DNA from 2 places in the Bradyrhizobium sp. USDA 4451 genome. Region 1 is predicted to be linked to the other one. Evidence: predicted binding sites of a transcription regulator. Region 1 holds the regulator's gene; the other holds the start of a gene.
The links. The regulator PhoB, encoded in region 1, activates phosphate uptake and scavenging genes when phosphate is short. The targets are predictions, from matches to a motif close to TGTCATNNANCTGTCAT.
Positions count from the first base shown of each region.

Region 2: phnC (phosphonate ABC transporter ATP-binding protein) is a predicted target of PhoB. The motif match lies at 1,972-1,988, and genes of this name have one in related genera.

Region 1 is NZ_JBTRCH010000001.1:2,606,915-2,611,681, forward strand. Features, by position in the region: gene pstA (phosphate ABC transporter permease PstA) at 1-146, shown strand, start outside; gene pstB (phosphate ABC transporter ATP-binding protein PstB) at 143-961, shown strand; gene phoU (phosphate signaling complex protein PhoU) at 982-1,698, shown strand; gene phoB (phosphate regulon transcriptional regulator PhoB) at 1,827-2,537, shown strand; gene ACVMB0_RS12055 (GcrA family cell cycle regulator) at 2,815-3,327, opposite strand; gene ACVMB0_RS12060 (acetylornithine transaminase) at 3,827-4,767, shown strand, end outside.
Region 2 is NZ_JBTRCH010000001.1:3,985,722-3,990,488, forward strand. Features, by position in the region: gene ACVMB0_RS18435 (DUF1045 domain-containing protein) at 1-48, opposite strand, end outside; gene ACVMB0_RS18440 (alpha-D-ribose 1-methylphosphonate 5-triphosphate diphosphatase) at 69-1,241, opposite strand; gene ACVMB0_RS18445 (transferase hexapeptide repeat family protein) at 1,238-1,903, opposite strand; gene phnC (phosphonate ABC transporter ATP-binding protein) at 2,105-2,920, shown strand; gene phnD (phosphonate ABC transporter substrate-binding protein) at 3,001-3,933, shown strand; gene phnE (phosphonate ABC transporter, permease protein PhnE) at 4,015-4,767, shown strand, end outside.

The DNA of each region.
Region 1 (4,767 bases):
TGCCGGTGACCATCAACAACTTCGTGCAGAGCCCCTACGCCTACTGGAAGGAACTGGCGTGGAGCGGCGCACTGCTCATCACCTTCACCGTGCTCGCGTTGAATATCGGCGCGCGTATCCTTGGTGCCGAAAGGACCGCAAAATGACCGAGCTTTCCGTCTCCACGACTGTCGCGGGCCACGTTCCCCAGGTGCCGCTTCCGGACGCGCCGCCGAAAGTCACGGTGCGTAACCTCAATTTCTATTACGGCGAGCACCACGCGCTGAAGAACATCAACCTGACGCTCGGCACCAACCGCGTCACGGCGTTCATCGGACCGTCGGGCTGCGGCAAGTCGACCCTGCTGCGCATCTTCAACCGGATGTACGACCTTTATCCGGGCCAGCGCGCGGTCGGCCAGCTGATGCTGGACCAGACCAACATCCTCGATCCCAAGCTCGACCTCAATCTGCTCCGCGCGCGGGTCGGCATGGTGTTCCAGAAGCCGACGCCGTTCCCGATGACGATCTACGAGAACATCGCCTTCGGCATCCGCCTCTACGAGAAGATCTCGAAGTCCGAGATGGACGACCGGGTCGAGAAGGCGCTGCGCGGCGGCGCGCTGTGGAACGAGGTCAAGGACAAGCTGAACGCCTCCGGCCTGTCGCTGTCCGGCGGCCAGCAGCAGCGGCTGTGCATCGCGCGCACCGTGGCGGTGCGTCCCGAGGTGATCCTGTTCGACGAGCCGTGCTCGGCGCTCGATCCGATCTCCACCGCCAAGGTCGAGGAGCTGATCCAGGAACTCTCCGAGGATTACACGATCGCGATCGTCACCCACAACATGCAGCAGGCGGCGCGCGTCTCCGACAAGACCGCCTTCATGTATCTCGGCGAGCTGATCGAGTTCGACGACACCAACAAGATCTTCACCTCGCCGAGCGATCGACGCACCCAGGACTACATCACCGGCCGGTTCGGCTGACCGGGCTGAGGAGACAGATGATGGCTTCTGAACACACCGCCAAGGCATTCGACAGCGACCTGCAGGAGTTGACCCGCCTGGTCGCCGAGATGGGCGGCCTCGTCGAGCGGATGATCACCGAGTCGGTCGACGCGCTGATCCGGCGCGACGTCGCGCTCGGCAAGCGCGTGGTCGCCGCCGACATCGAGATCGACAATCTGCAGCGCGTCATCGAAGAGCGCGCGGTGCTGACGATCGCGCGCCGCCAGCCGATGGCGATCGATCTGCGCGAGATCGTCAGCGCGATGCGCGTCGCCACCGACCTCGAGCGGATCGGCGACCTGGCCAAGAACATGGGCAAGCGCGTCGCGGCGCTGGAGAGCGATTTCCAGCCGCTGAAGCTGATCCGCGGCCTGGAGCACATGACCGACCTCGTGCTGTCGCAGGTCAAGTCGGTGCTCGACGCCTATGCCGCGCACGATCTGCCGGCGGCGATGAACGTCTGGAAGGGCGACGAGGAGGTCGACGCGATCTGCACCTCGCTGTTCCGCGAGCTGCTCACCTACATGATGGAAGACCCCCGCAACATCTCGTTCTGCATCCATCTGATGTTCTGCGCCAAGAACATCGAGCGGATCGGCGATCACGCCACCAACATCGCCGAGACCGTGTTCTACATGATCGAAGGCCAGCAGATCACCGACAAGCGCCCGAAGGGCGACATGACCAATTTTGCCACCACTGTGCCGGGTAACTAGGACATCATCCGCACGCGCGGAACCGGATTGTCTTCGACAAGTCGTTTCCGCGGGGATTATGCTCAAGAAGCTAAGCGTTTCGGTTTGCGTCTGGGCAACAGATCACCACAGAGAAAGAACTTAGACCGATGAGCGCACGCATTCTGGTAGTCGAAGACGAGGAAGCGCTAACGACGCTGTTGCGCTACAACCTCGATGCGGAAGGCTACGATGTCGAAACGGTGGGGCGCGGCGACGATGCCGATACCCGCCTCAAGGAGCGCGTTCCCGACCTCGTGGTCCTCGACTGGATGCTGCCGGGCCTGTCCGGCATCGAGCTGTGCCGCCGCCTGCGGGCGCGGCCCGAGACCAAGCAGCTTCCGATCATCATGCTGACCGCGCGCGGCGAGGAGAGCGAGCGGGTGCGCGGTCTGGCCACCGGCGCCGACGATTACATCGTCAAGCCGTTCTCGGTGCCGGAGCTCCTGGCGCGGGTGAAGGGCCTGCTGCGCCGCGCGAGCCCGGAGCGGCTCGCCACCGTCCTGACCTATGGCGACATCGAGCTCGACCGCGAGAAGCGCCGCGTCGCGCGCTCCGGCCGCCCAATCGATCTCGGGCCGACCGAGTATCGGCTGCTCGAATTCTTCCTCGAGCATCCCGGCCGCGTGTTCAGCCGCGAGCAGCTGCTCGACAGCGTCTGGGGCCGCGACATCTACATCGATGAGCGCACCGTCGACGTCCATATCGGCCGCCTGCGCAAGCTGCTCAATCCGGGCCGCGAGCAGGATCCGATCCGCACCGTGCGCGGCGCCGGCTACGCGCTCGACGACCGCTTCGCGAAAGCCGAGCCGCAGCCGTAAGTCGCCTTTCCGGCGAGAGCCGTCATCGTCATCGTCATTGCGAGCGGAGCGAAGCAATCCATCGCGCCACGAGCGGCGGCTCGTTATCGCGTGAGGTGAGCACACTGTCCGGCTCCCTCCCTCCTTGCGGGGGAGGGTGGGGAGGGGCGCGTGTGCTCACCTTACGTCGCGCAGTGCGCTTGACCTGGGCTATGTGCCCTTGATGTTCATTCGCTCACAAAAAATCCCCGCTTGTGCGGGGATTTGTTTTTCAGGTCTTCCGTAGTTTTCCCGAGGGCTACTTGATCTGCGGCTTCGCCGACGGCCGGCGGCGATCGGCGGCGGGCTGGTAGGCGACGCGGGAATGATGCGCGCAATAGGGCAGGCCGGCGAGCGCCTTGCCGCCGCAGAAGAAGAATTCCGGGCTCGAGGGATCGCCGACCGGCCAGTGACAGGTGGCCTCGTTGAGTTCGAGCAGCGACAGCCGCTGGCTCATCGGCACCACGTTGTCGAACGAGATCGGATCGGGCTCCATCTCGACCTCGAAGGCGTGCGCGAGCGCGGTGTTGCCGCGCGAGACCGGGCGCGCCACTCGCATCATGTGCTGGGCGGGGCGCGCCTTGCGCTGCCGCGGCGCCGCCGTGGAGGGTGCCTTGGCGCGGCCGGAGAGGCCGAGCCGGTGCACTTTGCCGATCACGGCGTTTCGCGTCACATTGCCAAGTTCCGCTGCGATCTGGCTGGCCGAAAGGCCAGACTCCCAGAGCTTCTTCAGCTGCTCGACGCGATCGTCGGACCAGGTCAATACCGTCATCGCATTCTTCCTTTCGCATGGCGCCGGCCAGTCATTGGAGCGGCGCTGCGAGCCAAATCTGGACAAATATCCCTGCGGCCAGAATCCCTTAGCCCTCGCCGGGCGCGGTGTTGCGCCCGAACGTTTACGCGAGACACAAAGGCTACTTAGAGGGTCCAGTACTGCCGCACGAGATGTCGTACCCGACAGGCCAAACGCTACAATATGGCGTGACTCTGGCGCAAGAGTCCGCGGCCGTGCGTCCACATGTTCCGACAAAGTTAAGCATTGCTGTGAGGCTTTTCCACCGCACCGGAATGCTCCGGATTGCGCTCGTTCGGCAGCGCAGGAAGCCCGGCAAAAGGACCGGCTCCTGGCGATTGACACGGACCCGCCGCAGCATAGAATGTTGCCCACGTGCCGCCCGCAAAGGCGGCCGTTTTGTTTTCCGAAGCTGGCCGTTGCTGCGCTGGCGTCAAGGCGCGCGGCAATTGTCGGCTTCAAACCGGCAGTGAACGCCATGACCAACGCCTCGTCGCATCTGCTTCCCGTCTTCGCCAGGGTCGATCTCGGCTTCGAGCGCGGTGAGGGCGCCTGGCTGATCGCAACCAACGGCGACCGCTATCTCGATTTCACCTCGGGCGTCGCCGTCAACGCGCTCGGGCATGCGCATCCGCATCTGGTGAAGGCGCTGCAGGAACAGGCGACCAGGCTCTGGCACATGTCGAACCTGTTCAAGAGCCCGGACGGCGAGGTGCTCGCCGCGCGGCTGTGCGAGCAGAGCTTCGCCGACTTCGTGTTCTTCTGCAATTCCGGCGCGGAGGCGATGGAGGGCGTGATCAAGCTGGTCCGCCACTATCACTTCTCCAAGGGCCATGGCGAGCGCTACCGCATCATCACCTTCGAAGGCGCCTTCCATGGCCGCACGCTGGGCACGCTGGCCGCGACCGGCGCGGCGAAATATCTCGAAGGCTTTGGCCCGCCGATGGACGGCTTCGACCAGGTGCCGCATGGCGACATCGAGGCGGTGAAGAAGGCGATCGGCCCGCACACCGCCGGCATCCTGATCGAACCGGTGCAGGGCGAGGGCGGGGTGCGCTCGGCGCCGCAGGCGTTCTTCAAGGCGCTGCGTGCGCTGTGCGACGAACATGGCCTGCTGCTGGCGTTCGACGAGGTGCAGACCGGCATGGGCCGTACCGGCGATTTGTTTGCCTACAAGCGCACCGGCGTCACGCCGGACGTGATGTCGCTCGCGAAGGCGCTCGGCGGCGGCTTCCCGATCGGCGCGGTGCTGGCGACCGCGAAAGCGGCCGAAGGCATGGCGCCGGGCTCGCACGGCTCGACCTTTGGCGGCAATCCGCTGGCGGTCGCCGCCGCCAATGCCGTGCTCGACGTCATGCTGAAGCCCGGCTTCTTCGAGCACGTGCAGAAGATGTCGCTGCTGCTCAAGCAGAAGCTCGC
Region 2 (4,767 bases), 1.4 Mb from region 1:
GTCGGGCGGCGGCGTATAATAGATCGCGTAGCGCGGGATGGAAGTCATGGCGGCAGAATAGAGCCTGACTACGCGGCCGCAACCGCCTTGCGCTGCGCGAACGAATGAACGAGGCAGCTTGCGTCGGCGAGATGCACCAGCCGCCCGGCCGCGATCACGGCGACGATGCGCGGGCGCATTGGCACCTTGTCGTCGACGACGATGACGTCGGCGCGGCAGCCCGTGGCGAGCACGCCGCGATCGGCGAGCCCGGCGGCGCGCGCCGGCGCCGACGAGATCAGGTCCCACGCCTCCGTAAGCGGCAGGATGCCGTCGGCGGCGAGCCGGAACGCCGCGAGCAGCTGCGCCGGATAATAATAATCCGACGCCAGCACCGAGCAGAGGCCCTGCGCGATCATGTCGGAGGCCTTGGTCCAGCCGGTGTGGCTGCCGCCGCGCACCACGTTGGGCGCGCCGAACACGATGAAGTCGCCGGCAGCCGCGGCATCGCGCGCGGTCTCCTCGTTGACGGGGAATTCGGCGATCGTGGCGCCGAGCGCACGAAACTCCTGGCGCATCGCCGGGCTGTTGTCGTCATGCGACAGCATGCGGATATCAGCCGCGCGTGCAGCCGCAGCCAGCCGCCTGATCGAAGCCGGCACCTCGGGACGGCGCGCCACGATCCGATCGAGCATGTCGTTGACGGCGTCGACGGAGAGTCCGCTACGTTCGGCGAGCTGGTTACGCTTCTTCGGCTTGACGTTGCTGTGGTCGTTGAAGGCGAACAGATCGATGCGGCCTTCGGTGAGCCATTGAATGATCTCGGCCTCGGCGTCGAGATTGTGGGTCTCGTGACGCAGATGGAAGCGGGTATCGGCGGCGAGCTGCGGCCGCAGTGCCTCGATCGCATCGAGCAGCTTGCGCGCGTTCTCAGCGCTGCGCAGGCCGGGCTCCCACGACCAGGTGGTGCCGTGGAACACGGTGGTGATGCCGTTGGCGATCGCCTGCCGGTCGCTGTCAACAATCGCCACGTCGGTCGGGAAGTCGACACCTGGGCGCGGCATCATCTGCCGCTCGAACGCATCGCCGTGCAGATCGATGATGCCGGGCAGCACCAGCAGGCCCTTGGCGTCGATATGAAGCGCGGCGCGACCCTGCTCGGCGTCGAGCGCGCCGATGTCGCGGCCGGCGGTCCGCAGCGAGGTCTCGACCAATGCCCCGTCAACCAGCGCGCGCCCGCCTTCGATGAAGATATCCGTCACGATGCGGCGCTCCGTTGTTTGTCCAGTGATTGGGATACGGCCTCGGCCTCATACTTGTCGAGGAATTCTTCGGCCGTGAGCTTGCGAAAATCGGGCAGCACACGACGAAGTGTTTCGTGATCCCAGTCCCACCATGCGAGCGCCGCAAGGCGATCCGCCGTGGTCTCGGAAAAGCGCCGCTTGATCGGACGCGCCGGATTGCCGGCAACGATCGTATAGGCGGGGACATCCTTGGTCACGATCGCACCGGCGGCGACCACGGCGCCGGTTCCGATGTTCCGTCCCGGCAGCAGGATCGCGCCGTGACCGATCCAGACGTCATGGCCGATATGCACGTGATGCGCACGTCGCCAGTTGAAGAAATCGACGTCGTCGCTCTCTCTGGGGAAGTAGGCGCTGGCGCGGTAGGTGAAGTGCGCCTGCGTCGCGCGATGCATCGGATGGTTGCCGGGGTTGATCCGGGTCATCGCCGCGATCGAGCAGAACTTGCCGATCGAGGTGTAGGTGATCTGGCTGTCGTTCACGACGTAGGAATAGTCATCCATGCTGACTTCAAGCAGGATCGTGCGCGCGCCGACCTCGGTATATTTGCCGAGCTTGCTCTCGCGGACCGACGCGGTCGGGTCGATGGTCGGCACAACCGAGAGTGTTTTTCCGGCCATCAGGGCCCTCCGCAATTCTTGCAAATCGTTGGCTTCCGGGGAGATGGGGCCCGTCATCGGGATGCTTGATGACGGCATCATGACGTTAGGATGACGACATGCGAGCGGGTGTGGACGATCGCCGCACCGCAACGTCACGTCACATAACTGTAAAACGCCGGGGATAGCGATGGCCCAAACGCGACGCGGTTGGAGCATTGCATGCTGGTGGTGGAAGGTTTGACGTGCCGGTTCGGCACAAAAGCCGCAGTCGACAACGTATCGTTTTCGATCGCGCCGGGCAGCTTTGTCGGTGTGATCGGCCGCTCCGGTGCCGGCAAGTCGACCCTGCTGCGGATGATCAACCGTCTCGCCGATCCGACCTCCGGCCGCATCCTGTTCGAGGGCATCGACGTCACCGCGCTGCGCGGCAAGGAGCTGCGGCAGTGGCGGGCACGTTCGGCGATGATCTTCCAGCAGTTCAATCTGGTCGGTAGGCTCGACGTGCTGACCAATGTGCTGATGGGCCGGCTTGCGCAGATTCCGTCCTGGCGCTCGCTGGCGCAGGTCTGGCCGGAGCAGGACAGGGCGCTGGCGATGTCCGCGCTCGATCAGTTCGATATTGCCCAGCTCGCGGCGCAGCGCGCCGACCAGCTTTCCGGCGGCCAGCAGCAGCGCGTTGCGATCGCCCGCGCGCTGGTGCAGGAGCCCGATATCATCCTCGCCGACGAGCCGATCGCCTCGCTCGATCCGCGGAACACCAAGATCGTGATGGATGCGCTGCTGCGCATCAACAAGCATTTCCGCATCACGGTGCTCTGCAACCTGCACTCGCTCGAGCTGGCGCGAACCTATTGCGACCGCCTGGTCGGCATGGCGGCCGGCCGCGTGGTGTTCGACGGCGCACCTGCGGCGCTGACCGACCATATCGCCCGCGAGCTCTATGACCTCGAGGCCAATGACGTCATCGGCGCGGCGCCGCTGCCCGCGCCCGACGGTGCGACCGCGCCGGCGCTCGGCACCGCTGCCGCGGCCTGAGCGTCGCGCATTTTTCTTGATCTGCGAGGCTGGGCGTTTTGCCCGGCCAACAGGTGTGTAACCACAAAAGAGGGGTAGTCATGTTCACTCGTCGCATCATTCTGGTCGGCGCTGCCGCGCTGGCCTTCGCCGGTTCGGCGTCCGCGCAGGACTGGAAGGCCAAATATCCGGAGCTCACCTTCGCGGTGGTGCCGGCCGAGAACGCCTCGGGCGTCACCGAGCGCTGGACGCCGTTCGTGGCGTATCTATCGAAGGAGCTCGGCGTGAAGGTCACGCTGCGCATCGCCAACGACTACGCCGCCGTGATCGAAGGTCAGCACGCCGGCAACATCCAGATCGCCAGCTACGGTTCGGCGTCGTTCGCCCGCGCACGCCTCACCGGCGTCAAGACCGACGCCTTCGCCAACGACATGAACCAGGACGGTTCGACCGGCTACTACTCGGTGTTTTACGTGAAGGCGTCGAGCCCCTACAAGAAGGTCGAGGATCTGAAGGGCAAGAACCTCGGCCTGGTCGACCCGAATTCGACATCGGGCAACAACGTGCCGCGCTTCGAACTCGACAAAATGGGCATTCCCGATGCCGAGGGCTATTTCGGCAAGGTCGTGTTCACGGGCAGCCACGAAAACGCCGTGCTGGCGCTGGCGCAGGGCACCGTCGACATGGCGGCCAATCAGTGGACCAACGACGACGATTCGACGCTCGCGCAGATGCTGACCAAGGGCATGCTGAAGAACGCCGACGGCTCGGCGATGAAGAAGGACGACTTCCGCATCATCAACAAGTCGTCGCCGATCATCAACGGCCCCTACGCCTATAACTCCGACCTTCCGGAGGACCTGAAGGCGGCGATCGCCAAGGCCTTCTTCGACGCGCCGACCAAGGACAAGGCCGCGTTCGACCGTCTCTCCGACGGCCAGAAGAAGGGTTTCCATCCCGCCACGACCAAGGATTGGGACAGCACGATCGAGCTGATCAAGTTCGTCGACAGGCTGCGCAAGAAGGCGAGCTGATCGCACCACGGAGACATGCGGAGCCGGGTTTTTCATAACCCGGCTCTTTCCGTTGAACCTCCAGCCCGGCTGATCAACACGATGGCAACTGCCGTATCCATCCTTCCGGCCCAGCAACTGGCGGTGCTGGAAGACGCCTACCGCAAGGCGGTTGCGCGCAAGCGGCTGAGGGGCGCGCTGGCGACCGCGGCGTTCTGCGTCGCCCTGGTCGTCGCCGCGTTCGGCGCCGAGGTGAACCTGCGCACGCTGTTCACCTATTTCGGCAATTTCGTCAGTTATTTCGATCGCATCCTCACGCTCGATTCCGGCGCGCGGGTCTGGACCGACCCCGCCGAATGGTTCTGGGGCTGGCACAAATGGCTGAGGATGCTCGGCGAGACGCTCCTGATCAGCTATGTCGGCACGTTGACCGGCGCGGTGTTCGCCTTCGCGCTCAATTTCTTCGCCGCCCAAAATACCTCGCCGGGGCCCTGGGTGCGCTTCATCATCCGCCGCCTGCTGGAATTCGCCCGCACCGTGCCCGGCATCGTGTTCGCGCTGATCTTCGTGATCGCGTTCGGCCTCGGCCCGATGGCCGGCGTGCTGGCGATCGCGATCCACACCACAGGCGCGCTCGGCAAGCTGTTTGCCGAGATCGTCGAAAATGCCGACATGAAGCCGGTCGAGGGCATCCGCTCCACCGGCGCGAGCTGGCTGTCCTGCATGCGCTTTGCCATCCTGCCGCAGGTCTCGGCCGGATACGCCAGCTACGCGCTGCTGCGCTTCGAGATCAATGTCCGCGAGGCGTCGGTGATGGGTTTCGTCGGCGCCGGCGGCATCGGCCAGGAGCTCGTG